2 regions of the Kocuria sp. GQ42 genome follow, and region 1 is predicted to be linked to the other one. Evidence: predicted binding sites of a transcription regulator. Region 1 holds the regulator's gene; the other holds the start of a gene.
The links. The regulator LexA, encoded in region 1, represses DNA repair genes until DNA is damaged. The targets are predictions, from matches to a motif close to TCGAACANNTGTTCGA.

Region 1 (14,464 bases):
ATCTGCGCCGCGCTCGATATCCCGATGTCCCAGATGCTGCGCGAGGTCGCGGACCGCCTGGCCTACGCCGAGGGCCTCCTGGTCCCGGACACGGTGCCCAGCGACCTCACGGAGCAGTACTCGCGGGAGTTCGGCCGCGTCAACGGCGGCGAGGCCGCCGCGGCCGGCGCCCGCTGATCCGCCCGGGCGGCCCGCCGCCCGCCCACGACGTCCCGGAGGGCTCGTCGGTCCCAGGACCGCCGGGCCCTCCGGCCTGTGCCGGCCCCGCCGCCCGGATGGCAGGATGGACGGGCACGACCCCCCGGCCGGCAGCACGACGAAGGAGGACGCGGATGAGGCTGAGCAGCTTCTGGCAGCTCATGGCCGACGAGTTCGGCGCGGGCTACAGCAGGGTCCTGGCCCGGGACCTGGTGCTCGGGGAGCTCGAGCACCGCACGGCCACCGAGGCCATCGAGGCCGGCGTCGACCCGCGGACCGTGTGGTTCGCCCTCTGCCGGGCCCAGGACGTCCCCGAGTCCCGCTGGTGGGGCGTGGACCGCCCGCCCCGGGACTGACGCCCGCCGGGTTCCCGGCGCGCCCGTGGACCCGCGACCGCTTCGAAGGTATATTCGAAGCAGCGGGGCGCGGACTGCACAGCCCGGTCCGTCCCGGGACAGTGGTTCCCGCTCCTCCCCAGACCCCGCGCGAAGCCTTACGGTGTCCGACCACGGCGATACCGTGGAACACGAAAAGACCAGCAGCAACGGTTCCGGCCGCACCGGCGGAACCCCCCGAACACGAGGTGGACCATGGCAGCCAAGGGCAGCAACAAGCAGAGCGCCGACCAGCAGTTCGGCAGCGACCGGGAGAAGGCTCTCGAGACCGTTCTCGCGCAGATCGACAAGAACTACGGCAAGGGCTCGGTCATGCGCCTGGGCGACCGCCCGGCGACCAAGATCGAGACCATCCCCACCGGGTCCATCGCGATGGACGTCGCGCTGGGCATCGGCGGGTTCCCGCGCGGGCGCGTCGTGGAGATCTACGGCCCGGAGTCCTCCGGCAAGACGACCGTGGCCCTGCACGCGGTCGCCAACGTCCAGAAGGCCGGCGGGATCGCCGCCTTCATCGACGCCGAGCACGCCCTCGACCCCTCCTACGCCGAGAAGCTCGGCGTGGACACCGACAGCCTGCTGGTCTCGCAGCCGGACACCGGTGAGCAGGCCCTGGAGATCATGGACATGCTCGTCGGCTCCGGATCCATCGACATCATCGTCATCGACTCGGTGGCGGCCCTGGTGCCCAAGGCCGAGATCGAGGGCGAGATGGGCGACAGCCACGTGGGTCTGCAGGCCCGCCTCATGAGCCAGGCGCTGCGCAAGATCACCGGCCGGCTCTCGCACTCGAACACCACCGCGATCTTCATCAACCAGCTGCGCGAGAAGATCGGGGTGTTCTTCGGCAGCCCCGAGACCACCACCGGTGGCAAGGCGCTGAAGTTCTACGCCTCGGTGCGCGTGGACGTGCGCCGCATCGAGACCCTCAAGGACGGGGCCAACCCGGTGGGCAACCGGACCCGCGCCAAGATCGTCAAGAACAAGATGGCGCCGCCCTTCAAGCAGGCGGAGTTCGACATCCTCTACGGGGAGGGCATCTCCACCGAGGGCGGGCTCATCGACATGGGCGTGGAGCACGGCATCGTCAAGAAGTCCGGGGCGTGGTTCACCTACGAGGGCGACCAGCTGGGGCAGGGCAAGGAGAACTCGCGCCGGTTCCTCAAGGACAACCCGGAGCTGGCCGAGGAGATCGAGCGCCGGATCCTGGTGAAGCTCGGGGTCGTCGAGGAGCCGGAGGCCGCCGAGGAGACCGCGGAGGAGCAGCCCGTGACCGGGCTGCCCACCGAGGTCGCCGGCCCGGCCTTCTGAGCGGGTCCGTGACCGAGAGCCCGTACGACCGCCGGCGCCGCCGGTCCTCCGCCCGCCACCGCGGGCCGGAGGGCCCGGCGGCGTCGTCGTCCCCGGCCCAGGACCCCGAGCCGGACGCCCGGGAGGTGGCCCGGGCGATCGTCCTGCGCCAGCTCACCGCCTCGGCGAAGAGCCGCAAGCAGCTCGAGGACAAGCTCGCCGACCGCAACGTCCCCGAGGACGTCGCCCGGGAGGTGCTGGACCGGTTCGAGGAGGTCGACCTCGTCGACGACGCCCAGTTCGCGGAGCTCTACGTCCGCTCGCGGGCCGGCTCCCGCAAACTCTCCCGCTCCGCGATCCGGCGGGAGCTGGCCACCCGCGGCGTCACGGGGGAGATCGCCGAGTCGGCGCTCGAGCAGCGCACCGACGAGGACGAGCGGGAGGACGCCGCCGAACTGGTGCGCCGCAAGCTCCCCGCCGGGGCCGAGCTCACCGACCGTGCCGAGCGAGACAGGGCCGTGCGGCGGCTGGTCGGGATGCTCGGGCGCAAGGGCTACCCGCCCGGGCTGGCCTTCGCCGTGGTGAAGGAGGAGCTCGAGGCGCGCTCCGGTGCCGCGGTCCAGGACGACGAGATGGGCGAGGAACACCCGGAGACCCCGTGACCGGGACCGCCCCGTACAATTGTCCGGTGATGTCGACCCCCGCAGCCCTTTCCCCGGACCCGACCGCGTCCTCCGGCGCACCCGCCCCGCGCTCCTACGAGGTGCGCACGTTCGGGTGCCAGATGAACGTCCACGACTCCGAGCGGATCACGGGTCTGCTCGAGGCCGCCGGCTACGTCCCCGCCGCCGGCGGCGAGCCGGACCTCGTGGTGTTCAACACGTGCGCCGTGCGCGAGAACGCCGACAACAAGCTCTACGGCAACCTCGGCCAGCTCGTGCCCGCCAAGAAGCGCAACAAGGACCTGCAGATCGCCGTCGGCGGCTGCCTCGCGCAGAAGGACCAGGACACCATCCTCGAGCGGGCACCGTGGGTGGACGTCGTCTTCGGCACCCACAACATCGGCTCCCTGCCCACCCTGCTGGAGCGCTCTCGGCACAACGCCGAGGCGCAGCTGGAGATCCTCGACGCCCTCGAGGTGTTCCCCTCGACGCTGCCCACCAAGCGGGACAGCGCGTACTCGGGGTGGGTCTCGATCTCCGTGGGCTGCAACAACACCTGCACGTTCTGCATCGTCCCGTCCCTGCGCGGCAAGGAGAAGGACCGGCGGCCCGGGGAGGTCCTCGCCGAGGTGCAGGCCCTCGTCGACGACGGGGCGGTCGAGGTCACGCTCCTGGGGCAGAACGTGAACTCCTACGGCGTGGAGTTCGGGGACCGCGGGGCGTTCGCCAAGCTGCTCCGGGCGTGCGGGCGGATCGAGGGACTGGAGCGCGTGCGCTTCACCAGCCCGCACCCGGCCGCGTTCACCGACGACGTCATCGACGCCATGGCGGAGACCCCCAACGTCATGCCGCAGCTGCACATGCCCCTGCAGTCCGGTTCCGACCGGATCCTCAAGGAGATGCGCCGCTCCTACCGCTCGAAGCGGTTCCTCGGGATCCTGGACACGGTCCGCGAGCGCATCCCCGAGGCCGCGATCACCACGGACATCATCGTGGGCTTCCCGGGGGAGACCGAGGAGGACTTCCAGGCCACCCTCGACGTCGTGGCGGCCTCCCGCTTCTCCTCGGCGTACACGTTCCAGTACTCCGTCCGGCCCGGCACCCCCGCGGGGGAGATGGCGGACCAGGTGCCGAAGGCCGTGGTGCAGGAGCGCTTCGAGCGGCTCGTGGCCCTGCAGGACCGGATCGCCGCGGAGGAGAACCGGGCGGTGGTCGGCCGGCAGGTCGAGCTGCTCGTCACCGCGGAGGCCGGCAAGAAGTCCGAGCAGACCCACCGGCTCTCGGGCCGCGCGCGGGACCAGCGGCTCGTCCACTTCTCCGTCCCGGAGGGCGCCGAGGTCCCGCGGCCCGGCGACTTCGTGACGGTCGTCGTCACCGGCGCCGCCGCCTACCACCTCGTCGCCGACCCCCGGTCCCCGCGGGACTACGCGCTGCGGCGCTCGCGGGCCGGGGATGCCTGGGACCGCCGCCAGGCCGCGTCCTGCGGGGTCCCCGCCGCCCCGGGCGCCGCCGGGCCCGGGCCCGTGAGCCTGGGCATGCCGGGCCTCCCGGTCCGGTGACCCGCACGGACCTGCCGGTTCTCGCCGTCGTCGGGCCCACGGGCACCGGCAAGACCGCCCTGGGCGTCGAGCTCGCCCTGCGGCTGGGCGGGGAGGTCGTCAATGCCGACTCCATGCAGTTCTACCGCGGGATGGACATCGGCACCGCCAAGGCGACCGCGGAGGAGCGGCGCGGGGTGCCCCACCACCTCCTCGACGTCCTCGACGTCACCGAGGAGGCCTCGGTCGCGGACTTCCAGCGCGACGCCCGGACCCGATTCGCGCAGATCCGCGCCCGCGGCCGGGTCCCCGTCCTGGTGGGCGGCTCGGGGCTCTACGTGCGCGCGGCCCTGGACGTGCTCGAGCTGCCCGGCACCGACCCCGCGGTGCGGGCCCGGATCGAGGACGAGCTCGCGGCCCGGGGCCCCGGCGCCCTGCGGGAGCGGCTGCGCCAGGTGGACCCGGCGTCCGCCGCCCGGCTGCAGGACGAGCGGCGGCTGGTGCGCGCCCTGGAGGTGTGGGAGCTCACCGGCCGCCCGTTCACGTCCTTCATGCCCCGCCGCGAGCACGTGGAGCCCACCGTGCAGATCGGCCTGGACCTCGAGCGTGCCGCGCTGCACGACCGGCTCGCCCGCCGGGTCGGGGCCATGGTCGAGGCCGGCCTGGAGACCGAGGTGCGCGCCCTGGCGGCCCGCGGGCTGCGCGAGGGGCGCACGGCCTCCCGGGCCCTGGGCTACGGCCAGTTCCTGGACGTGGTGGACGGCCGCGTCACCGTGGCGGAGGCGGTCGAGGCCACCGTGGTGGCCACCCGCCGCTTCGCCCGCCGCCAGCGGACCTGGTTCCGTGCGGACCCCCGGGTGCACTGGCTCGACCCGGCCGCGCCCGGCCTCGCGGAGCGCGCCGTGGACGTCGTCGAACGGGTCGCGGCCGAGGGCTGAACCGCGGACCCGGCCGCGGGCCGGCGGCCGGGTCCGCGTATCATGGCCGGGTGACTTCCGCCCAGAGCCCCACCGCCCAGCACGAGGACACCCGCCCCGCCCCGGACACCGCCCCCGGCGCCGACGCCGGCCCCTGGGGGGAGCTCCGGGGCCGCGACTTCGCTAAGGGCCACGGCACGGGCAACGACTTCGTGCTGCTGACCGACCCGCACGCGGAGCTGGCCCTGGACGCCGAGCTGGTGACCCTGGTGTGCGACCGCCACCGCGGCATCGGGGGGGACGGGCTGATCCGCGCCGTGCGCTCCGAGGCGATCCCCGAGGGGCGGGCCGTCCTCGAGGCGGCGCCGGACGCCGAGTGGTTCATGGACTACCGCAACAACGACGGCTCCGTCGCCGAGATGTGCGGCAACGGGGTCCGGGTCTTCGTCCACTACCTGCTCCAGCGGGGCCTCGCCGCGGTCCCCGAGGGGGACGTGCTGCGCATCGGCACCCGCGCCGGGGTGAAGACCGTGGCCCGCACCGACTCCGGCTACGCCGTGGACATGGGGCCGTGGACCTTCCTCGACGGGGACGCGGCCCGGTCCCGCGGCTCGGACGCCGTCGTGACCGCCGAGGGGCTGCAGGTGCCCCGCCCCGCGCTGTCGATCGGCATGGGCAACCCGCACACCGTCGTGGCGCTCGCGGAGGGGGAGAAGCTCGACCAGCTCGGGCTGCACACTGCCCCCGTCGTGCGCCCGGAGCCCGTGGACGGGACCAACGTCGAGTTCGTGGTCCCCGCCGACGGCGACGACGACGGCGTGGGCCGGGTGCGGATGCGCGTGCACGAGCGCGGCGTGGGCGAGACGCAGTCCTGCGGGACGGGCGCGTGCGCCGCGGCGGCCGCGACCCGCTTCTGGGGCGGCGCCACGGCCCCGGACCAGTGGCTGGTGCAGGTGCCCGGCGGGATCGTCTCCGTGACGTTCGTCCCCGCGCCCGACGGCGCCGAGCACGTGGTGCTGGCCGGACCGGCCGTGCTGGTGGCCGAGGGCACCTTCGTCTGAGGCCTGAGGCCTGAGGCCTGAGGTTCGTGGGGTGGGACCCGGCCCGGTGCCGGTCGCTCAGTCCCGCCGTTCGACGAGCAGGACCCGGAACCCCTTGTCGGTCGTGTGCCGGGAGACCCGGAAGCCGCCGCCCAGCGCGGTGCCGAGCCACTTCTGCAGCGAGTCCGCCCCGAGGTTCTTCTGCACCACCAGCCACGCGGTGCCGCCCTCGGCCAGCCGCGGCAGCCACTGGAGCAGCAGCTCGTGCAGCTGCTGTTTGCCGATCCGGATGGGCGGATTGGACCAGATGGTGTCGAAGCGCCGCTCCGCGGGCACCTGCTCCGGCAGCAGCGCCTCCACACCGGTCAGGCCCAGGGCCGCCGCGTTGTCCCGGGTGAGCCCCAGGGAGCGCTCGTTGACGTCCACGGCCGTGACCCGGGCCCCCGGGGCGGACCCGGCCAGGCTCAGCGCGATCGGACCCCACCCGCAGCCGATGTCCAGGAGCTCCGCCCCGGCGGGGTCGGGAACATTTTCCAGCAGCACGGACGTTCCCTTGTCGAGACCCCGCGGGCTGAACACCCCGTTGGAGGTCTGCAGCGAGACCTCCCGCCCCCGCAGCCGCACGGCCACGGACCGCCGCACCTCGGGGACCGAGGGGTCCTCGGAGAAGTAGTGCTCGGTCCCCGGGTTGGGGGTCGCCGGGCCGGCCACGGGATCGGGGGAGTCGGGAGGCGGTGCCATAGCGCCCCATGCTACCGACAGCGCCCGCCGCGCACGCACCGGGAACCGGCGCGGACCCCGACGGGACGCCGGGATGTCCGGCTCCGCCACTAGAATGTACTGATCAGCATCCCGTCCGAAAGGAACCATGACCCACCCCCGTGAAACCCCTGCCGAGCCCCGCGACGCCGCGGAGCCCGAGAACGGCCTGAGCCGGCAGGACCTGGAGGACGTCGTCGAGCGCGTGCTGTCCCGGGCCCGGGCCCGGGAGCAGGCCGCCGGGCAGGACACCGCCCCCGAGGACGACCCCACCGCGCCGGGCCGGTTCTCCGGCCGGGCCCGAGAGCTGGCCGACGCCGAAGACGGGCACACCGTCCACGACGGCGACCAGCAGGACCTCGAGGAGCGCCGCGCCCTGCGCCGCGTCGCGGGCCTGTCCACCGAGCTCGAGGACGTCACCGAGCTCGAGTACCGCCAGCTGCGCCTGGAGCGCGTGGTGCTGGCCGGACTGTGGACGGAGGGCACGCTCGCGGAGGCCGAGAACTCCCTGCGCGAACTGGCCGCGCTCGCCGAGACCGCAGGCTCCGAGGTGCTGGACGGCATCGTCCAGCGCCGGCTCAAGCCGGACCCGGCCACGTACCTGGGCTCGGGCAAGGCCAAGGAGCTGCGGGACATCGTCGCCGCGACCGGCGCGGACACCGTCGTCGTCGACTCCGAGCTCGCCCCCTCCCAGCGGCGCGGGCTGGAGGACGTCGTGAAGGTCAAGGTCATCGACCGCACGGGTCTGATCCTCGACATCTTCGCCCAGCACGCCAAGTCCAAGGAGGGCAAGGCCCAGGTCGAGCTCGCCCAGCTCGAGTACCTGCTCCCGCGCCTGCGCGGCTGGGGCGAGTCCCTGTCCCGCCAGGCCGGCGGTCGCGCCGCCGCCGGTGAGGGCATCGGCTCCCGCGGCCCCGGTGAGACCAAGATCGAGCTGGACCGCCGGCGCATCCGCACCCGCATGGCCAAGCTGCGGCGCGAGATCGCCGCGATGAAGCCGGCGCGCGAGACCAAGCGGCTCAACCGCCGCCGCCACTCCGTGCCCTCGGTGGCGATCGCCGGCTACACCAACGCGGGCAAGTCCTCGCTGCTGAACCGGCTCACGGACGCGGGCGTGCTCGTGGAGAACGCCCTGTTCGCCACCCTGGACCCCACGGTCCGCCGCGCGCAGACACCGGACGGCATCGGCTACACGCTCTCGGACACGGTCGGCTTCGTCCGCTCGCTGCCCACGCAGCTCGTCGAGGCGTTCCGCTCCACCCTGGAGGAGGTCGCCGACTCCGACCTCATCCTGCACGTGGTGGACGCCTCCCACCCGGACCCGGAGGGCCAGATCCGCGCGGTGCGCCAGGTCTTCACGGACATCGACGCGCAGAACATCCCCGAGATCATCGCCCTGAACAAGGTGGACGCCGCCGACCCGTTCGTGGTCGAGCGGATCAAGCAGCGCGAGCGCAACGTGGTGGTGGTCTCGGCCCGCACCGGGGAGGGCATCGAGGAGCTCCGGCAGCGGATCAGCGAGTCCATCCCGCGGCCCGAGACGGTGCTGGACCTGCTCGTCCCCTACCAGCGCGGCGACGTGGTCAGCCGGCTGCACGACTGGGACGCGGAGATCCTGCGCACCGAGCACCTGCCCGAGGGCACCCACCTGCTCGTGAAGGTCCGCGAGGACCTCGCGGCCGAGCTCGCGGAGTTCGCCCCCGAGCGCGCTCCCGGCTTCGGCGCCGAGAGCGCCTGAGCGCGTGGCCGCCGCATTCGTGGACGAATCCGGGCACGACGTCACGGGCGTGCGCCCGGAGACCCTGCCCGGGGCCAAGGACTCCCTGGCCCTGCTGGACACCGCCGTGACCGCGATGGGCGGGCAGGTCCGGGACGGGCAGCGGCTGATGACCGCCAAGGTGGCCGAGGCCCTCGACCGGGGCCGGCACCTGCTGGTCCAGGCGGGGACCGGCACCGGCAAGTCCCTCGCGTACCTGGCCCCGCTCGTGGAGCACGCCCAGCGCGCGGACAAGCCGGTGGTCGTGGCCACCGCGACGCTCGCGCTGCAGTCGCAGATCGTCGGCCGGGACGTGCCGCGCCTGCTGGCCGCCCTCGAGGGAGAGCTCGAGCGGGACGTGGACGTGGCCCTGCTCAAGGGCCGCAGCAACTATGCGTGCCTGCACAAGATCGAGGGCGGCTACCCGTCCGACGACGAGCCCGGCGCGCTCTTCGCGCTGCCCGACGCCGCCCCGCACCCCGGCCCGCCGCAGCCCGAGGCCGCCGAGAACCCCGGGCGGCTGGGCCAGGAGGTCCAGCGCCTGCGCGAGTGGGCCCGCGAGACCGGGACCGGTGACCGGGACGAGGTGCTCCCCGGGGTCAGCGACCGCGCCTGGCGCCAGGTGTCGGTCACGGCGAAGGAGTGCCTGGGCCGCAGCTGTCCCCTGGTCGAGGACTGCTTCGCGGAGCTCGCCAAGCAGCGGGCCGGTGAGGCCGACATCGTCATCACCAACCACGCCCTGCTCGCGATCAACGCGTTCGAGGGCATCACGGTGCTGCCCGAGCACGACGTCGTGGTCATCGACGAGGCCCACGAGCTCCAGGACCGGGTGACGGGCGCCGTCACCGGACAGCTCTCCGCGGCGATGGTCCGCTCGGCCGCCGCGTCCGCGCGCAAGCACACCTCCGCGAGCCCCGACTCGCTCACCGCCGGGGCCGCCAACCTCGAGGCCGCCCTGATGGGTGCCCCCGCCGAGCTGCTGCACCGAGGCCTCGGGGACGCCCAGGCGGCGGCCGTGGCCCAGATCCGGGACGCCGCCCGCACCGTGATGACCGAGTCCAAGGCCGGTCCCGGGGAGAAGGACGGGGACGCCGGCCGGCAGATGGCCCGCTCCCGGGTGAGCGACGTCCTCGACCTGGCCGAGCGGATCCTCGCCGCCGAGGAGCACCGCGAGGTGCTGTGGATCTCGCGGCAGGGCGGCTGGGAGCCGGGCCGCGGCTACGTGCCCGCGGAGGACACCGACCCGGCGACCCTGCACGTGGCCCCGCTCAGCGTGGCCGGCACCCTGCGGGAGGGGCTCTTCGACGGGCGCACCGTGGTCCTCACCTCCGCCACCCTGTCCGTCGGCTCGTCCTTCGACTCCGCCGCCGGCGCCCTCGGCCTGCGGGGCGAGGGCGCCCCGCGCTGGGAGGGCGTGGACGTCGGCAGCCCGTTCGACTACCCGAAGCAGGGCATCCTCTACCTCGCCAAGCACCTGGAGAAGCCCGGCCGCCGGCTCACGGAGGCCCAGCTGGACGAGATGCTGGCCCTGCTGGAGGCCTCCAGGGGTGGGGCCCTCGGGCTCTTCTCCTCCCGCCGGGCGGCGGAGGAGGCGGCCGAGGCGCTGCGCGGGCGCACGGAGCTGCCGATCCTGTGCCAGGGGGAGTCCTCGCTCGCGGGGCTCGTCCAGGAGTTCACCGACGACCCGTCCACGAGCCTGTTCGGCACGATGAGCCTGTGGCAGGGCGTCGACGTCCCGGGGGCCTCGTGCCGGCTCGTGATGATCGACCGGATTCCCTTCCCGCGCCCGGACGACCCGCTGGCGAGCGCCCGCAGCCGCGCCGCGGAACGGGCCGGCGGCAACGGGTTCATGTCCGTGTCCGCGACGCACGCGGCCGTGCGGCTCGCCCAGGGGGCCGGGCGGCTCATCCGCGCGGGCGGGGACCGGGGCGTCGTGGCGATCCTGGACTCCCGGATCGCGACCGCCCGCTACGGCGGCTTCCTCCGCGGGTCCCTGCCGCCGCTGTGGACCACCACGGACCGCCAGGTGGTGCTCGGCGCCCTGCAGCGGCTCTCCGTGGGCTGAGCACGTCCGGCGGACGCCCGGGGTCTGCCCGGACCGCGCCGGCCCCGCACGGGGTCCGGACAGCAGGGTGTGCGGACGGCGGCCGGCCCGGACGGCAACGGGCCCCCCGCCGGCGGCGGAGGGCCCGGGTGCCGGGGGCGTGCGGCGGCTCAGAGGCTGCGCAGCACCGAGACGACCTTGCCCATCACGGTGGCGTGGTCGCCGAGGATCGGCTCGTAGCGCGTGTTCTGCGGCAGCAGCCATGTGTGGCCGTCCCGCTGGCGGAAGGTCTTGACCGTGGCCTCGTCGTCGAGCAGGGCGGCCACGATGTCCCCGTTGTCGGCGGCGCTCTGCCGGCGCACCACCACCCAGTCGCCGTCGCAGATCGCGGCGTCGATCATCGAGTCGCCCTTGACGCGCAGCATGAACAGCTCGCCGTGCCCGACCAGCTGGCGGGGCAGAGCGAGGACGTCCTCCACGGACTGCTCGGCCGTGATCGGCCCGCCGGCGGCGATGTGGCCCACCAGGGGGACCATCGTCACGTCCGCCGAGGTGGACAGCTCGGCCACGGCGTTCTGGGCGGCCGGACGAGCGGTCCGGCCCGCCGGTGCCGCCGGGGCCTCCTGCGACGGCTCGGCGGACTCCGCCCCGGCGGTCCCGCGCAGCTGCAGGGGAGTGAGCACCTCCATGGCCCGCGGGCGCTTGGGGTCCCGGCGCAGATAGCCCAGCTTCTCGAGCTGGGCGAGCTGGTGGGTGACGCTGGAGAGCGAGGCCAGGCCCACGAGGTCCCCGATCTCCCGCATGGACGGCGGATAGCCGTGCTCGGCGATGGAGCGCTGGATGGCCTCGAGGATGGTGCGCTGGCGCACGGTGAGCCCGCGGCTGCGCGAGCGCGCCCCGGGGCGGGCGCCCCGGGCGCGGGGCTCCTCGGGGGTGGGGGGCTGGGCCATGGGAGCGTCGTCCTTTCCCGTCCGGCTGCAGGTGCCGCAGCCGGTCTGCGCGGTCCCGGTTCCGATGTCGGACCCGGGTGGTTCGATAGGTCCCGGTCGGCAGGCGCAGGGGGTCCGCAGCGCGCGCCGGCCGGGGGCCCGAACCTGTCCTCAGCCTAGGCGACACGCCGTGTGTGTTCAAACATATGTACGACCCGCTGTCGACAGCATTCGCAGACACGTGCTAGACATGGGTCATCGGTATTCGAAAGTATGTTCGATCGAATGGAGGCCCGCGAGGGTCGTCGACCGGACCGGTGTTCGAGATCGCCCGCTCCGTGCGGGAACGTCAAGGAGTTCATGTCATGAGTGCCAGTGCCACCCTCACCGCCGTCGTCACCCGCCGCCGCGAGTCCGCAGGATCCGCCCGGGGGCTCGGCCGTGCGCTCCGGCGGGCCCGTCCCGCCCGCTCCGCGTCCCGCACCCCGCTGACCCTGACCCGCCGCGGCCGCCTGGTGTTCCTGGGGCTGCCCGTCCTGGCCGGCTCCGCCGCCCTGGTGGTGCTCGCCGTGATCTTCCTCGTCCCCTCGACGGCCACGGCCACGAGCGCACCCGTCCCGGGCTCCGGGACCGAGCAGACCACCGTGTTCCCCGGGCAGAGCCTGTGGGAGCTCGCCGTGGCGGCCGACCCGGACCGGGACCCGCGGGAGGTCATGGACGAGATCGTGGAGCTCAACGACCTGGACAGCTCCGTGCTCGTGGCCGGCCAGCTCCTCGAGGTCCCGGCCGCCTGAGCCGCCCGCCCTATCAGCACGCCCCGCTCTGCACGCCCCGATCTGCACGCGCCGGGCGGAGCACTAAACTGTCCGGGTGACGCAGAACCTGGACCGACTCAACGCCCTCCCGCTCCGCGACGACCTGCGCGGCAAGACGCCGTACGGCGCCCCGCAGCTCGACGTCGCCGTGGCGCTCAACACCAACGAGAACACCCATCCGGTGCCGGCGGACGTGCACGCGGCGATCGTCCGGGAGGTCACCGAGGCGGCCTGGACCCTCAACCGGTACCCGGACCGCGAGTTCACCGCCCTGCGCGAGGAGCTCGCCGCGTACCTCGGCCACGGGCTCGGGCCCGGGAACCTGTGGGCGGCCAACGGGTCCAACGAGATCCTGCAGCAGATCCTGCAGGCCTTCGGCGGCCCCGGCCGCACTCTGCTCAGCTTCGTCCCCACCTACTCGATGTACCCGCTGCTGGCCTCCGGCACGCACACCGGCTTCGTCGCCGGGCAGCGGGCGGCGGACTTCGGCCTGTCCGCGGAGTCCGCGGCCGAGCAGGTGCGCCGGCACCGCCCCGACGTGGTCTTCCTCTGCTCGCCCAACAACCCGACCGGCACCGCGCTGGGCTCGGACGTGGTCACCGCCGTGTACGAGGCGGGGGAGGAGTTCCGCACGGTCGTGGTGGTCGACGAGGCGTACGCGGAGTTCTCCCACGGCGGCACCCCCACCGCGCTCACGCTGCTCGAGGGCCGGCCCCGGCTGATCGTCTCCCGCACCATGAGCAAGGCGTTCGCGCTCGCCGGAGCCCGCCTCGGCTACTTCGCGGCGGCGCCGGAGGTCGCCGACGCCGTGCGCCTGGTCCGGCTGCCGTACCACCTCTCCGCCGTCACTCAGGCCACGGCCCTGGCGGCCCTGCGCCACTCGGAGTCGCTGCTGGCCAACGTGGAGGACATCAAGGTCCAGCGCGACCGGATCGTCGACGAGCTCAAGCGGATCGGGCTGGAGCCGGCCGAGTCGGACTCGAACTTCGTGTTCTTCGGCGGCATGGAGGACTCCCGGGCCGTGTGGGGGGAGCTGCTCGAGGAAGGGGTGCTCGTGCGGGACGTCGGGATCCCCGGCCACCTGCGCGTCACCGCCGGCACCGAGGAGGAGACCACCGCGTTCCTGACCAGCATGGCGCGGATCGTCTCCGGCGGCTGAGAGCCCCGGGGCCGGGTCCTGCCGACCCGGATAGCATGGAGGCAGACCACCACCACCGGGCCCGGGCGCCGCCGCGCGTCCCGGCCCGGACCACCCGCGGCCCACCGACGGCCGTGCCGCGCCCGCGAGGAGTTCCCACCGAATGAGCGACCAGACCACCACCGGCACCCGTGCGCCCCGCCGCGCCGCCCTGGAGCGGCGCACGAGCGAGTCCACGGTGTCCGTCGAGATCGACCTCGACGGCACCGGCGAGAACGACATCGACACCTCGGTGCCCTTCTACGACCACATGCTCACCGCGCTGTCGAAGCACTCCCTGATCGACATGCGGATCCGGGCGACCGGGGACACCCACATCGACGTCCACCACACGGTCGAGGACACCGCGATCGTCCTCGGGGACGCCCTGCGTCAGGCGCTGGGCGAGAAGGCCGGGATCCGCCGCTTCGGCGAGGCCACCGTCCCGCTGGACGAGGCCCTGGCCAACGCCGTGGTCGACATCTCCGGCCGGCCCTACGTGGTGCACACCGGCGAGCCGGAGGGCCAGCAGTACCACCTCATCGGCGGGCACTTCACCGGCTCCATGGTCCAGCACGTCTTCGAGTCCCTGGCCTACCACGCCGGGATCTGCCTGCACGTCACCCTGCTGGCCGGCCGGGACCCGCACCACATCGCCGAGGCCCAGTTCAAGGCCCTGGCCCGCGCGCTGCGCCAGGCCGTGGAGCACGATCCCCGGGTCCGCGGCATCCCGTCCACGAAGGGGGCCCTGTGAGCACCGACGGCACCACCGCGACCGACGGCGCCGCCCGGCCCACCGTCACGGTCCTCGACTACGGCGCCGGCAACGTGCGCTCGGCCGTGCGCGCCCTCGAGGCCGCCGGCGCGGACGTGGTGCTCAGCGCCGACCCCGAGGCGGTGCTCGACGCCGACGGCCTCGTGGTCCCCGGCGTGGGCGCGTTCGCCGC
Region 2 (14,464 bases), on a different contig from region 1:
CTGCTCGTGACGGGCGGCGCGCACGATCTCGACGCCCAGGCGGACTCCGACCGGCGGCTCGCCGCGCTGTTCACCACCCGCCCGGCCTGACCTCCCCCCGCCGTCCCACCGAGTCCCCCATCTGATCGCAATTCCCCCCGTCTGATCATGGGGATTTGCGACCAGGTGGGGGACTCGGCGGCAGGAGCGGGGGCAGGAGGGGAGTGCGGATAGAGTGACGGGGTGCCACAGCTGCTCGTTCTCGCCGCCCACCCCCTGGAGACCAAGTACTTCCCGGAGGACATCGACCTGGTCCTGACCGGTGTCGGGATGTCGTCCGCGGCGGTGCGCACCACCGAGGCGGTGCTGACCCGCTGCCCGGACCCCGCGCGCCGGGCGGAGCTGACGGTGCTCAACATCGGCAGCGCCGGCGCCCTGAAGCACGGGCTGACCGGGGTGCTCGAGCCCTCCCGGATCATCAACCGGGACGTGGACGAGGAGCTGCTGCGCGCGGCCGGGATCCCCGTGGACAACGTCATCGAGCTCGGCGGCGACGGCCCCGTGCTCGCCACCGGGGACTCCTTCGTGGCCGGCGGACCCGCCCGGGACGCCCTGGCCGCCCGGGCGGACCTCGTGGACATGGAGGGCTGGGCGATCGCGGTGGCCTGCCGGCACCTGGGCGTGCCGCTGCGGATGGTCAAGCACGTCTCCGACGCCGCCGACGAGGAGGCGGTCGCGTGGGCCGAGAAGGTCGAGCTCAGCGCCCTGGCCCTGGGGCGCTGGTTCCGCGGCAGCGGGATCACCGGGGCGTGACCTGCCGCAGGACCGTCCGGATCCGCCACTAGACTGGGGCCAGCATGAAACTTCTCCGCCAGCGCGAGTCCCTGGGCGCCCAGCAGGACTACGAGAGCGCCATGACCCTCCTCGCCGACGTGCGCCGCAGCGGGCCCGTCCTGCGCCTGTACGAACCGGCCCCCACGGTCGCCTTCGGCCGCCGGGACGAGCTGCGCCCGGGGTTCCCCGACGCCGCCCGGGCCGCCCGCGAGAGCGGGTTCGAGCCCCTGGTCCGCAAGGTGGGGGGCCGCGCCGCGGCCTACCACGGCGGGTGCCTGATCATCGACCACCTCGAGACCGCCGAGGACCCCACCTCGGGCATCCAGGACCGCTACCGGCTCTTCGGCGACATGATCGTGGCCGCCCTGGAGGAGCTCGAGGTCGAGGCCGACGTCGGCGAGATCCCGGGCGAGTACTGTGCCGGCGAGCACAGCGTGCACGGGACGCACCCGGCGTCGTCGTCGACCCCGGGCCGGAAGGTGAAGCTGGCCGGGACGGCCCAGCGGGTGGTCGCGGGCGCCTGGTACTTCAGCACCGTGTTGGTGGTCGAGCAGTCCGAGCCCATCCGCTCGGTGCTCACCGACGTCTACTCGGCCCTCGACCTGGACTGGGACCCGGCCACCGCCGGGGCCGTGGACGACCTGCGCCCGGGCACCACCGTGGCCGACGTCGAGCGCGGGATCCGCAAGGTGTACGGCATGTACTCCCGGTACCTGGGGTACGGGCCGCTCACCGACTGAGCCCCGGCCGCGGGCCGGGCAGACCGAGGAGGCAGCAGATGTGCGGACGCTACGTCATCGCCCGGGCCGTGGGCGACCTCGTCGCCGCGACCGGGGCGGTCCCGGACGAGAGCCTGGGCGAGGCCGACTCCGAGCGGCTGCGGGCCAACTGGAACACCGCGCCCACCACCGACGTGCCGATCGTCCTGGAACGCCTCACCGGCGGGGACGGCCGGGACGACGACGGGGAGCTGGTGCGCGAGCTGCACGTGGCCCGCTGGGGACTGGTCCCGGGCTGGGCCAAGGACCCGGCGGTCGGGTCGAAGATGTTCAACGCCCGCTCGGAGACCGTCCTCGAGAAGCCGTCCTTCCGCAAGGCGGTCCGGGCCCGCCGGTGCGCGGTCCCGGCCAACGGCTACTACGAGTGGAAGAAGGAGCCCGGCGCCGGGAAGGGCGGGCGCAAGCAGCCCTACTACGTCCACCCGGCCGACCCGGAGGAGACCATCTGGTTCGCCGGGATCTACGAGTGGTGGCGGGTGCCCGAGGGCACGGAGCTGCACTCCGCGGCCCTGCAGCCCGGCAGGGACGGCGGCGGGAGCACGTGGCTGCTGTCCTGCTCCATCCTCACCACCGACTCCCCGGAGCCCTCCGACGAGCACCCCGTGCTCACGGAGCTGCACGGTCTGCACGACCGGATGCCGATCCCGCTGGCGCCCGAGCACGTGGGGGACTGGCTGCGCCCCGGGGAGGACGACGCCCCGCAGCTCGTGGACCTGGTCCGGGCCGAGGCGCACCGCACGGCCGCCCGCTGGGTGCTCGACCCGGTGGGCCCGGCGGTCGGCAACGTGCGCAACAACTCCCCGGAGCTCGTCGAGCCGCAGCGGAGCCTGTTCTGAGCCCCCGGGAGCCCGCGGACCGGGTCGCCGACTTCGTCCGCGCCCACGGCGGCGGGGTCGTGGCGACCAACAGCGGCGCCGGCTGCCCCGAGTCCGCGTGGATCAACCTCGCGGCCCTCGGGGACGGGCGGCTGGTCTTCGGCACGAACGAGCGCAGCCGCAAGTACGCCAACCTCCTCGCCGACCCGCGGGTCTCCCTCGTGGTGGTCTCCGGGACGGGCCAGGAGTTCCAGCTCGAGGGCGAGGCCGGCGTGCTGGAGGGCTCCGCCGCGCGGGACGCCGGCGAGGTGCTGGAGTCCCGGCACCCGGGGGCCACGGGCAAGGACAGCACCCGGCTCGTGGCGGTGCGCCCCCGCTGGGCGCGGTTCGTCGACATCGCCGCCGATCCCCCCGTCCGGGAGGAGTTCTCGCTCTGAGCCGGTCACAGAAGAGGCCCGGGACCCGCATCGCGGGTCCCGGGCCTCTTCCACGGCCTGGTGCCGGGCCCTGTTCGTGCCGGCGTCCCCTCCGGCGTCCCCCGGTCCGGAGCGCCCGCCGGGCTCAGACGTAGTCCGTCTCGGGGACCCAGCGGTTGAAGTCGAGCGTCAGGTAGAGCGCGAGCGCCGCCGCGTTGTCCTCGGCGATCCGCAGGCTGACCTGGTCGTAGCCGTTGTCGTAGAGGGTGCCCATGGCGCACCGCACCAGCTGCTCGGCCAGGCCCTGGCGGCGGCGGGAGGCCGCCGTGAACAGCTCGAAGATGTAGGGGACGTCGGGGAGGTCGTCGCCGACCCGCCGGGACAGCACGAGCGCGGCGGCCACCACGGTCCCGTCGTCGTCGACCACCACCGGCGAGGCCTCGGGCAGGAAGGGCCCGTACTCCCCGTCGAAGACTCCCCGGATCACCTGGCGGGCCTCCTCCAGGCTGGAGACCCCGCCCTGCTCGTAGGAGGAGTAGTAGAGCTGGGCGAGGCTCTCGGCGTCCTCCGGGCCGGACGGACGCAGATTCACCGCGGGCTTCTTGGCGTTCGCCGCGGTGTGGGCGATCAGCGTGATGGTTCCGGTCATGGAAGGCCTCCGTGAGGTCGACGCCGGCTGCTCCGGCGGGGCGGACGAGGGACAGGGGACGTCCGGGAGGGCCGCGCAGGGCAGGCCCTCCGTGCATTCAGCGTATCCATTTCGCTGGGCTTGTCCATGCTTCGCCGTTCTCGATCGCAAAAGTGAACGGCCAGGTCGGAGCGGGAACTTCAAGGGAACACTTGTTCCTTTTCCACGCTCCTCCGGGTTAGCGTGTCGTACAGGTGTTCTAGCTTCCAGGGAACAGGGCGCACCAGGGACGGGCGCCGGGCCGAGGGAGAGAGGAGCCGTCGTGGGTTTCCTGACGGAGAGCGTCGACGTGGACTGCGACACGGACGGGGTGCCGGTGGGTGTGCACTGGCGTGGGCGGGACTACCTGGTGGCCCAGGGCCCCGTGCGCTGGTACGAGCGCCGCGCCTGGTGGTCCGAGGACGCGCGGCTGCCCAAGGACCGGGGGATCGGTGCGGTGGACCAGCAGATGTGGCGGGTCCAGGTGCAGCTGAACACCCGCTCCGAGCTGCTGACCCTCGAGCTCGTCCACACCCTCGACACCGGGCGCTGGCGGCTGCTCGCCGCCACGAGCGCCTCGGGGATCCGCGTGGTGCGCTGCGCGTAGGGCCGCCGCGGTGCACCGTCCCGCCGGAGGTGCATAGGATCGTCGGTGGAGACCGCACCGCAGAACGTGAGGGAGCACCCGTGAGACTCGGCACCGTGCGACGCGACGGCACCACCCAGGCCTTCCGGCAGGAGGACGGGCGGACCGTCTACCTCCCCGTCCCCGACGTCGGGGCCCTCCTCGCCGGGGGCGACCTGCGGCTGCCGGGGGAGCCGGGCCCCGCGCCGGCCCCGGAGGACCTGGCGACGCCCGTCCTGCGCCCGGGCAAGATCCTGTGCGCCGGGCTGAACTTCTACGACCACGCGGAGGAGGTCGGCCAGGAGATCCCGCAGCACCCCACGATCTTCGCGAAGTACCCCACCGCGCTCATCGGCCCCACCGACCCCATCGCCATGCCGGAGGAGTCCGAGAAGATCGACTGGGAGGCCGAGCTCACCGTGGTGATCGGCTCGCCCCTGCGCCACGCCACGCCGGACCAGGCACGGGCCGCGATCGCCGGGTACACCATCATGAACGACATCTCGGTGCGGGACTGGCAGGGCCGGACCTCCGAGTGGTTCCAGGGCAAGAACTTCGACCGCACCACCCCGGTGGGCCCCGTGGTGGTCACCCCCGACGAGATCGACCCCGAGGCGGGACTGGCGATCCGCTGCACCGTGGACGGCGTGCGGCACCAGGACTCCGGCACCGACCGGATGATCTTCTCCGCCGTGGAGCTGGTCGAGTACCTCAGCCGGTTCCTGACCCTCGAGCCCGGGGACCTCGTGGCCTGCGGCACTCCCGCCGGCGTGGGCCTGGCCCAGAAGCCCCGCCGGATCTGGTTGCGGGACGGCCAGGAGGTCGTCACCGAGATCGAGGGCATCGGCGAGCTGCGCAACGTCTGCACCCCCGCCGAGGACCTCCGGGCGGCGGCCGGCTGACCCGGCACCCGTCCCCACCCGGTCCCGTCGCCCTTCTCCCGCTGACCTGATCCCGCTGTCCTGATCCCGCTGTCCTGATCCCACTGTCCTGTTCCCGCCTTCGACCGGAGGACCCCATGGCGACGATCGGCTTCCACGCCTCCCACGAGCAGATCCCTCCCGAGCAGCTGCTGCGCGACGTCGGGCACGCCCAGCAGGCCGGCTTCGGCGCCGCCATGTGCTCGGACCACCTCGAGCCGTGGTCGCCGCACCAGGGCCACTCCGGGTTCGCCCTGTCCTGGCTGGGCGCCGCCCTGGCCACCACGGACCTGCCCTTCGGGTTCGTGCACGCCCCGGGCCGGCGCTACCACCCCGTGGTCACCGCCCAGGCCACGGCCACCCTCGCCCGCATGTTCCCCGGCCGGATCTGGACCGCCCTGGGCAGCGGGCAGAAGCTCAACGAGCGGGCCGTCACCCCGGACTGGCCGGCCAAGGAGCACCGGCAGCGGTTCCTCGAGGGCAGCTTCGACGCCGTCCGCCGGCTGCACGCGGGCGAGGAGGTGTCCTGCCGCGAGCCGTTCCACGCCGACCGCGCCCGGGTCTGGGACCCGCCGGAGGTCCTGCCCGCCCTGCGCGTGGCCGCGCTCACCCCGGCGACGGTCCGCCGCTTCGCCCCCCTGGCCGACGGGTTCATCACCGTCCAGCAGCCCCTCGAGGACCTGCGCCGGATGCTCGAGACCTGGCGCGAGGCCGGCGGCACCGGGCGGACCGCGCTGCAGGTGCACCTGAGCTGGGCGCCCTCCCCGGAGCAGGCCCGCGCGATCGCCCTCGACCAGTGGCGCACCAACGTCTTCGACCCCGTGACCATGGCCGAGCTCGCCTCACCCCAGGACTACCTGCGCAAGGCGGTCCAGGAGGACGTGGGGGACGAGCAGATCGCCGGGGCGGTCAACGTCTCCGCCGACCTCGGCCGGCACGCCCAGTGGCTGCACGAGTACGCCGACCTCGGCTTCGACGAGATCTACCTCCACCACGTGGGGCAGGAGCAGGGCCGCTTCCTCGACGCCTTCGGGGGGACGGTGCTGCCCCAGCTGGCGCAGGCCTGATCCGGGGCGGCCCCGGGCGCCGGTCCCGGGAGCGCGGGCTACGGCAGCCGGGACGGGCGCCGCAGCACGGCCGCGCCGGCCAGCTCCGGCTCGAGCGGGACCGGACTGTGCAGCACGGCCGGTCCGCGGTGCAGGTCGCCGCTGGACAGCGGCCGGCAGCGCAGGCCCCCTCGCCCCCGCATGGCGGCGTGCGCGCCCGGAGCCAGGACCCGGTCCATCCAGGCGCAGGGATGGGCCGGGCGCCCGCCCCGCAGCCGCACGAGGGCGCCCCGGGACTCCAGCGCGAACTCCTCGCCCAGCAGCGGGGCCAGGTGGGCGCCCCGGAGGACCACGTTGCGCCGGGTCAGGAGCGGGTCGAAGGGGCCCGTGCCCAGGTCCGCGGCCATGGCCTCGAGCGCCTCGACGGCGAGCAGGGTGACGGCGGCGTCCATGTGCGCGGCCTTGCCGAAGAACCGGTCGCCCACCACGCCCTTGCCGGCCACCAGCTCCACCCGCTCGGCGTCGGTGGTGGGGACGTCCGCCGCGCCGTCCCGGGCGCGGCCGAAGTAGGCGTGCGCCGGGGACACGAGCAGGTGCAGGACCTCCACGTCGTACCGATAGGTCGCCGTCATGCCCCACACCCCTCCGTCGTCGCGGCCGCCGGTCCGGCGCCGCCTCGCTGCCGCCGGACCTCAGCATAGGCAGGGCGGACGACACCGGGGGCGCCGGGCCGCGCCGCCCCGCTCTTCCCTGCACCCGGGGAGCGGCCCGCGATCCTGTCCCCTTTACGGATGCACACCTGGTGTCCCGGGGTGCGCGAGGGCAAGAATGACAACGACGGAGGACAGCCGCGGGGCACCGTGGTCCGGATGGGGGAGGGAGGTCGCGTGTCTGCCAGACGCTCCGCCGGGGGACGGTACCGGCTGGCCGGGCCGGCCGGGTCGGCCGTGGTCGTCCTTGTCGTGGTCCAGCTCCTCCTCCGGGGCGTCATCTCCGTGGCGCAGCTCGCGCTCGGAGCGGCGGCGCTCGTCGTCGTCGCGCTGGTGCTCGGTCAGCGGTTCCTCGTCCCCTGGCTGGCGCGCCGGTCCCCGAACCGGCCGCGCATCACCACGACCCGGGCGTGGACGTGCCCGATGCCCCCGGAGGAGGCCCTCGAGCGGATCCGCACGGCGTTCGAGGACCTCGGCCCGGCGGTCCGCTCCGAGGAGTGCTGCGTGGAGGTGTCGGTGGGCTCGGACGTCACCTTCCGTCGGCGCGGGACGGCCTCCGAGTTCGGGTGGCGGGCCCTGCCCCTGCGGGCCACCTTCCGGGTGGCCCGCCGCGGCGGTGGGTCCGAGGTCTCCGCCGACGTGCGGGACGACCTGGGCTGGTACCCCGAGGCGCCCGGCAGGCTCGTGGAGGACGAGGTCGACCGCCGCAGCGCCTCCCTGATCGAGCGGGCGATCTGCGCCACGGGACGCTGACCGCCGTGCCCGGCGCGGTGCCGGCCGGTCCCCGGAGGCGCCCCGGGCGGGGCGGGGGCCGGAGGGACGGGAAGCCTCAGGCGGAGGTCAGGGAGGCGGCCAGGGCGTCGACGACGGCCCGGGTGATCTCGTCGGTGTCGGCGGTGCCGCCGATGTCGCGGGTGAGGTGGCCGGCGGCGGTGGTGGCCTCGATCGCGGCCTCGACCCGGCGGGCCTCGGTGTGCAGCCCGAAGTGGTCGAGCATCAGGGCGGCGCTGGCGATGGTGCCGATCGGGTTGGCGATGCCCTTCCTGGCGATGTCCGGAGCGGTGCCGTGGACGGGTTCGAACATCGAGGGGAACCGCCGCTCGGGGTTGAGGTTCGCGCTGGCGGCGAGGCCGAGGCTGCCGGCCAGGGCGGAGCCGAGGTCGGAGAGGATGTCGGCGTTGAGGTTGGAGGCCACCACGACCGAGAGCTCTTCGGGGTGCAGGACGAACTTGGCGCTCATCGCGTCCACCAGCACGGACTCGGTCGTCACGTCGGGGTAGTCGGCGGCGACGCGGGCGAAGACCTCGTCCCACAGGACCATGCCGTACTGCTGGGCGTTGGACTTGGTGACGCTGGAGACCTTCTGGACCGTGCGGGTGCGGGCGAGGTCGAAGGCGAAGCGGATGATGCGCTCGCAGCCCTTCTCCGTGAACAGGGAGGACTGCACGGCGACCTCGTTGCCGGGACCCCGGCCGGCGAGGTTGCGCCCGCCGAGTCCGGCGTACTCGCCCTCGCTGTTCTCCCGGACCACGACCCAGTCCAGCTCGGTGTCGTCGGCCTTGCGCAGCGGGGAGACCACTCCGGGGAGGAAGCGCACGGGGCGGATGTTGGCCCACTGGTCGAAGTTCTGGGTGATGTTCAGCCGCAGCCCCCACAGGCTGACGTGGTCGGGGACGTTCTCCCACCCCACGGCGCCGAAAAGAATCGCGTCGAAGTCCTGGAGGGTCTCCAGCCCGTCGGCCGGCATCATGACCCCGTGCTGGGCGTAGTACGCACTGCCCCAGGGGAACTCGGTCCAGTCGAAGGAGAACGCCCCGTTCGACTGGGCGGCCAGCGCGTCCAGGACCGTGCGGCCGGCGGCGACGACCTCCTGGCCGACGCCGTCGGCGGGGATCGAGGCGATCGTGAAGACCTGGTGCTCGGCCATGGGGTGCTCTCCTTCTCGGGTGCTCCGGTCGTGGTGTCCGCAGCGCAGCGCGGCACCGGGTTCCAGTAGAGCGCTCCGAGCAGCGTGAGGTCCAAGACCGGAATCCCATCCCCCGGATAGGGATTCCCTATGACACGATCCGCGGCACGTCCTGCGGCGCCGTCCCCTCCTGCCGGCCCGCCCCCTCGGCCCGGCCCGGCGCCGCCCGCTCCGGTGCCCGGGGGTGGTCCGCGGCGTGCCGGGCCGCGTGCTCGGCGGCGACCGCCAGGAACGCGCGGGCGGCCGGGGTCAGGTGCGCCGGGCGGCTGAGCGCGGCCACGTGCAGCACGGTGACCGGTTCGATCCGCAGCACCCGCAGCCCTGCCTGGCGTGCCAGCGGGGTCCAGGAGGAGGGCAGCACCGCGTGCCCGACCCCTGCCAGCACCAGCGGGAGGACCGAGGTGCGGTGGGCGACCTCGGCGGCGATCTCGACCGGCACCCCGCCGGCCAGGGCGTCGTCGACCAGCCGCCGCATCAGCGAGCCCTGCTGGGAGACGACCACCCGGTGCCCGGCCAGGTCCTCCCGGCGGATGGCGTCCCCGCCACCGAAGGTGTCCGCCTGCGGTGCCACGATCAGCACCAGGGGCTGCTGCCCCAGGTGCATCACCTCGACCTCGGCGGAGCGGAACGGGTGCTCCGAGCCCAGGACGCCGATCTCGGCGCGGCCGGTGCGCACCGCGTCGGCCACCTCCTCGGGGGTGAAGGCCGCGTCCACGCTGACCGTCACGGCCGGGTGGGCCCGCGCGTAGGCGGCGATCATCGACGTGAGCGGTTCGACGCCGGGGGAGGGCATGGCGACCACGTCCAGGCGGCCGCTGCGCACCCCGCGCAGGTCGTCGACGGCGGCCCGGGCGGCCTCCAGGTCCCGGACCACCACCCGGGCCGGGCCCACCAGCTCCTCGCCGGCCTCGCTGAGCACCACCCGCCGCCCGATCCGGTGGAACAGCGGCACCCCCAGTTCCCGCTCGAGGCCCTTGACGGTCTGGGACAGGGAGGGCTGGGCGATGAGCAGCTGCTCCGCGGCCCGGGTGAAGCCGCCGTGGTCCACCACGGCCAGGAAGTACGTGAGCTGCCGGACGTCCATCGTCGTCTCCTCCTGCGTCCGTGCGGCGGGGCGTACGGGCCCGACCGCCCCGTCCTGCCGTGGGGCCGCGTCCGTGCGGCCCCGACCCGCCCCGGGGGTGCGGACCCCTCGGTCCTGCCCGTGGGTGCAGGAAACAACATGCCACAGAAGTGCGGCCTCCCCCGTCCTGGAACCAGGGCGTCCCCGTGCGCGGCGCCCCTGCGGGCCGTGGGCGGATCGTGTCCCGCCCGGCTCGGCGTCGTCCCGGGCCCGCGTGCGCCGCGACGGACGCCCAGGAGCCGGGATTCTCGCGGCCTCGGCAGTTTGCAATTGACTTAAGATTCGAACACGTATTCGAATGGGGGCGTGAGCTTTCCGCACCTGCACGTCGCCACCGCCTTCAGCGCCCACTTCGGGGTCAGCCGGCCTGCCGTCCTGGCGGCCGCCGCCGCGGCGGACGGCGCGGACGCGCTCGCCTGCACCGACCGGGACGGGCTCTACGGCGCGATCAAGCACCTGGGCGCGTGCCGGGAGCACGGCATCGACCCGGTCCTGGGGGTCGACCTCGCCCTGCTGGACCCCGGCCGCGAGCGCGCCCTCGGCCGCGTGGTGGTCCTGGCGGCCGGTGGCACCGCCGGTGCGGGCTACGCCGCCCTGTGCCGGCTCGTCTCCACCGCCCACGCCGCAGCGGGCCCGCCCGGGGTGACCGCCGCCGAGATCGCGGCCTCCGCACACTCGCCCCGGCACGGGGAGCCGGTCCTGACCGTCCTGCTCGGGCCCGCCTCCGACGTCGGGCAGGAGCTCGCGGCCCGCCGCTACCGCACCGGGCGCGCCGCCCTGGCCCGCTGGCGGGCCCTGCTCCCCGCACCGGCGCTCGCCGTGGAGGTGGTCTCGCACCTCGCCGCCCCCGGCACGGCGTGCAGCACCTCCCACGCGGCCCGGATGCTGCGCGCCGCCCTCGAGGCGGGGCTGACCCCTGTGCTGACCAACGCGGTGCGCTACGCCACCCCCGCCGAGGCCGCCACCGCCGACGTCCTCGACGCCGCCCGCGCCCTCACCCCGCTCGAGACCCTCGGGGCGCGCGCCGGCCACGCCCCCGGCGGCAGGGGCGCCGGACGGACCGGGACGTCCCGGCGGACGGCGGCGCCGGAGCCGCTGCAGCCCAACGGCCAGGGCTGGCTCAAGTCCGCCCGGCAGATGCGCGCGCTCGCCGCGGAGATCGCCCGGGCCGCGGACCTCGGCGTCGCCGGGACCTCGGCCCTGCTGGCGGGCACCCAGCGGGTGGCCGACCGGTGCCGGCTGGACCCGGTGGCCGACTGCGGCTGGGGGCGGCCGGTGGTGCCCGAGGCCTCCGTGCTGGGCCTGGACCGGCCGGCGCCCGCGGAGCTGCGGGCCCGGTGCGAGACGGGACTGGGCCGCCGCTACCCGGGCCGCCGCGCGAGGCGGGCCGTGCGGGACCGGCTGGAGCAGGAGCTGGGGGTGATCGAGGACCTCGGCTTCGCCTCCTACTTCCTCACCGTGGCCGAGGTCTCCGCGATGATCGGGCAGATGGGGGTCCGCCACGCCGCCCGCGGCTCGGGGGTGTCCTCGCTCGTCAACTATCTGCTCGACGTCTCCCAGGTGGACCCGCTCGAGCACGAGCTGCTCTTCGAGCGCTTCCTCTCCAACGACCGTTCGACCCTCCCGGACATCGACATCGACGTCGAGTCGGCCGAGCGCCACCGCGTCTACCGGCGGATCTTCGAGCGCTTCGGCCCCGAACGGGTGAGTCTCATGAGCATGCAGAACGCCTACCGGGCCCGCGGCGCCGTCCGGGACGCCGGGCTGGCGCTCGGCATCGACCCCGAGACCGTGGACGGTGCCGCCAAGCAGCTGTGGCACCTGCCGGCCTCGGCGCTGCGGGAGACCATCGCCCGCCAGCCGGAGCTGCGGGACTTCGCCGAGCAGGTGGCCCAGGAGAAGCAGCTCGACCTCCTCGTGGACCTCACCGAGCGCCTGGACCGGCTGCCCCGGCACATCTCCATGCACCCGTGCGGGGTGATCCTGGGGGACCTGAGCCTCCTGGACCGCACGCCGGTGCAGTCCAGCGGGACGGGGATGCCCATGAGCCAGTTCGACAAGCACGACATGGACCCCATGGGCATGCTCAAGCTCGACATCCTCGGCGTGCGGATGCAGTCGGCGCTCGCCCACGCCGTCGACGAGGTGGCCCGCACCCACCCGGACCGGCCCCGCCTGGACCTCGAGGCGATCCCCGTGGACGACGGGAGGACGTTCGAGCTCATCCGCTCGACCCACACCCTGGGGTGCTTCCAGATCGAGTCCCCGGGCCAGCGCGAGCTCATCGGCAAGATGGCGCCCACGAGCTTCCGCGACCTCATCGTGGACATCTCCCTGTTCCGTCCCGGGCCCATGCACTCGGACATGGTGCGCCCCTACCTGGAGCACCGCCACGGCTGGTCCGCGCCCGTCTCGATCCACCCGTCCCTCGACCCGATCCTCGCCGAGACCCACGGCGTGACCGTCTTCCACGAGCAGGTCCTGCGCATCCTCGACACCTTCACCGGGTGCGGTCTCGCCCGGGCCGACGAGCTGCGCCGCCGGCTGGGCTCCGAGCGCCAGCTCGAGGTGGAGGAGTTCTTCCGCGAGCGGGCCCGGGCGCGGGACTACCCCCTGGACGTGGTGGACCGGGTCTGGGAGACCCTGGCGGCGTTCGGCTCGTTCGGCTTCTGCAAGGCCCACGGAGCGGCGTTCGCGGTGCCCACCTACCAGTCCGCGTGGCTGAAGGCCCACCACCCGGAGGCGTTCCTCGCGGGGCTGTGGGAGCACGATCCCGGGATGTACCCCAAGCGCCTGCTCGTGGGGGAGGCGCGGCGGATGGGCATCCCCGTCCTGCCCGTGGACGTCAACCGCTCCGACGAGCACTACCGCGTGGAACGGCTCGACGACGACCCCGCCCGCCTGGGCGTGCGCCTGGCCCTCACCGGGATCCACGGGGTCTCCCGGGCCGAGGTCCGCCGGATCGTGGCGGGGCAGCCCTACGCCTCGCTCGCCGAGCTGCGGCAGCGGGCCCGTCCGGCCCGGCGCACCCTCGAGCGCCTCGCCGCCGTGGGGGCCTTCGACGGCCTGCTGCGCCGCTCCGGCGGTCCCGCTTCCCGCGCCGACCTGGTGCACGCCCTGCGGATCCGGGCGGACAGCGGCCGGCCCGCCCGGCCGGACGGGGAGGTCGAGGGGCAGCTGGCCCTTCCGCTCGGGGACCTCGAGCTGCGCGCCCTGCCCGCGGAGCGCCCCGAGCCCACCCTGGCGGAGAAGGTCCGCACCGAGCTGGACCTGCTCGCGGTGGACGTCTCGGCGCACCTGCTGGAGAGCTGGGCGCCCCTGCTCGGCGAGCTCGGGGTCACGCCCGCGGAGCGGCTGCTGGAGCTGCGCAACCGGTCCGAGGTGCTCGTGGCGGGGGTGCGGGTCTCGACCATGACCCCGCCCATGCGCAGCGGCCGGCGGGTGGTCTTCGTCAGTCTCGACGACGGCACGGGCGCGGTGGACTGCGCCTTCTTCTCCGACGCCCAGACCCGCTCGGGGCAGCACCTGTTCGGCACGCGGATGCTGCTGGTGCGGGGCCGGACGCGGCGCACCGGGCCCCGGGGGATCAGCATCAGCGCCGAGCAGGCCTGGGACCTGGCCGACCCCGGAACCCCGGCCGCAGTGCGCGCCGCGGCCCCGCCGATCCTCCGGGGATCAGGGGCAGGATGAGCCGGGAAACCGCCCGGATCCAGGGGTTTCACTCTCGGTGAAGCCATTGGCCAGCGAACTGATTGCCAGTATGGTTACTAATAACAGCGGACGAGCTGCACCCCGCCTCCCCGGGCGGAGATCGTCCGCGGCGAGCCCCCCGTCCAGGGGAGCCCGTTGCCTCGCAGAATAGAGAAGGAGTTCTCATGGCTACGTACGACGTGAACGCACTGCTGTCCGCCACCGCCTACGGGTCGGACGGCGACAAGATCGGCAAGGTCGAGCAGGTCTTCCTGGACGACAACACCGAAGAGGTCACCTTCGTGACCGTCAACACCGGTCTGTTCGGCACCAAGGAGAGCTTCGTCCCCGCCGACGGCGCCCAGCAGGACGGCGACCGCCTCGTCCTTCCCTACACCAAGGACGTCGTCAAGGACGCCCCGAACGTGGACGCGGACCAGCACCTCTCCCCGGCCGAGGAGGAGGAGATCTACCGTTACTACAAGATGAACTACTCCGGCAACGACGCCGACGACCGCGACCGCACCGACCGTGACCGCACCGCCGGCGTTGCCGGCACCGCTGGCGCCGCCGGGACCGCCGGCGCCGCAGGTCTCGCCGACCGCGACGACCGCTACGCCGCGGACACCGACCGCAACGCCGTCCCGGCCACCGACACCGCCGGCACCGCCGGGGTCACCGGTACCGCCGGCTACGCCGAGACCGACCGTGACCGTGACCGCACCGCCGGGCTCACCGACACCGACCGTGACCGTGACCGCACCGCTGGGATCGCCGACGTCGACCGTGACCGTGACCGCACCGCCGGGCTCACCGACACCGACCGCGACCGCACCGACCGTGTCGACAACGGCGTGGTCCGCCACGAGGAGCAGCTGCACGTCGGCAAGGAGC

Region 2: AC6CH6_RS03615 (DNA polymerase III subunit alpha) is a predicted target of LexA. The motif match lies at 10,163-10,178, and genes of this name have one in related genera.

What each region holds. Positions count from the first base shown of each region.
Region 1 is NZ_JCAXEN010000002.1:491,839-506,302, forward strand. Features, by position in the region: gene AC6CH6_RS07700 (helix-turn-helix domain-containing protein) at 1-177, shown strand, start outside; gene AC6CH6_RS07705 (DUF3046 domain-containing protein) at 333-554, shown strand; gene recA (recombinase RecA) at 789-1,901, shown strand; gene AC6CH6_RS07715 (regulatory protein RecX) at 1,910-2,542, shown strand; gene miaB (tRNA (N6-isopentenyl adenosine(37)-C2)-methylthiotransferase MiaB) at 2,572-4,101, shown strand; gene miaA (tRNA (adenosine(37)-N6)-dimethylallyltransferase MiaA) at 4,098-5,018, shown strand; gene dapF (diaminopimelate epimerase) at 5,069-6,058, shown strand; gene AC6CH6_RS07735 (class I SAM-dependent methyltransferase) at 6,116-6,778, opposite strand; gene hflX (GTPase HflX) at 6,906-8,534, shown strand; gene AC6CH6_RS07745 (ATP-dependent DNA helicase) at 8,539-10,617, shown strand; gene lexA (transcriptional repressor LexA) at 10,767-11,546, opposite strand; gene AC6CH6_RS07755 (LysM peptidoglycan-binding domain-containing protein) at 11,891-12,319, shown strand; gene AC6CH6_RS07760 (histidinol-phosphate transaminase) at 12,396-13,499, shown strand; gene hisB (imidazoleglycerol-phosphate dehydratase HisB) at 13,642-14,271, shown strand; gene hisH (imidazole glycerol phosphate synthase subunit HisH) at 14,268-14,464, shown strand, end outside.
Region 2 is NZ_JCAXEN010000001.1:757,461-771,924, forward strand. Features, by position in the region: gene AC6CH6_RS03550 (MsnO8 family LLM class oxidoreductase) at 1-90, shown strand, start outside; gene AC6CH6_RS03555 (nucleosidase) at 223-792, shown strand; gene AC6CH6_RS03560 (lipoyl protein ligase domain-containing protein) at 837-1,553, shown strand; gene AC6CH6_RS03565 (SOS response-associated peptidase) at 1,592-2,428, shown strand; gene AC6CH6_RS03570 (pyridoxamine 5'-phosphate oxidase family protein) at 2,425-2,844, shown strand; gene AC6CH6_RS03575 (GNAT family N-acetyltransferase) at 2,969-3,472, opposite strand; gene AC6CH6_RS03580 (DUF6504 family protein) at 3,774-4,097, shown strand; gene AC6CH6_RS03585 (fumarylacetoacetate hydrolase family protein) at 4,178-5,017, shown strand; gene AC6CH6_RS03590 (TIGR03885 family FMN-dependent LLM class oxidoreductase) at 5,134-6,102, shown strand; gene AC6CH6_RS03595 (MOSC domain-containing protein) at 6,141-6,713, opposite strand; gene AC6CH6_RS03600 (hypothetical protein) at 6,969-7,544, shown strand; gene AC6CH6_RS03605 (tartrate dehydrogenase) at 7,621-8,718, opposite strand; gene AC6CH6_RS03610 (LysR family transcriptional regulator) at 8,846-9,841, opposite strand; gene AC6CH6_RS03615 (DNA polymerase III subunit alpha) at 10,187-13,570, shown strand; gene AC6CH6_RS03620 (PRC and DUF2382 domain-containing protein) at 13,756-14,464, shown strand, end outside.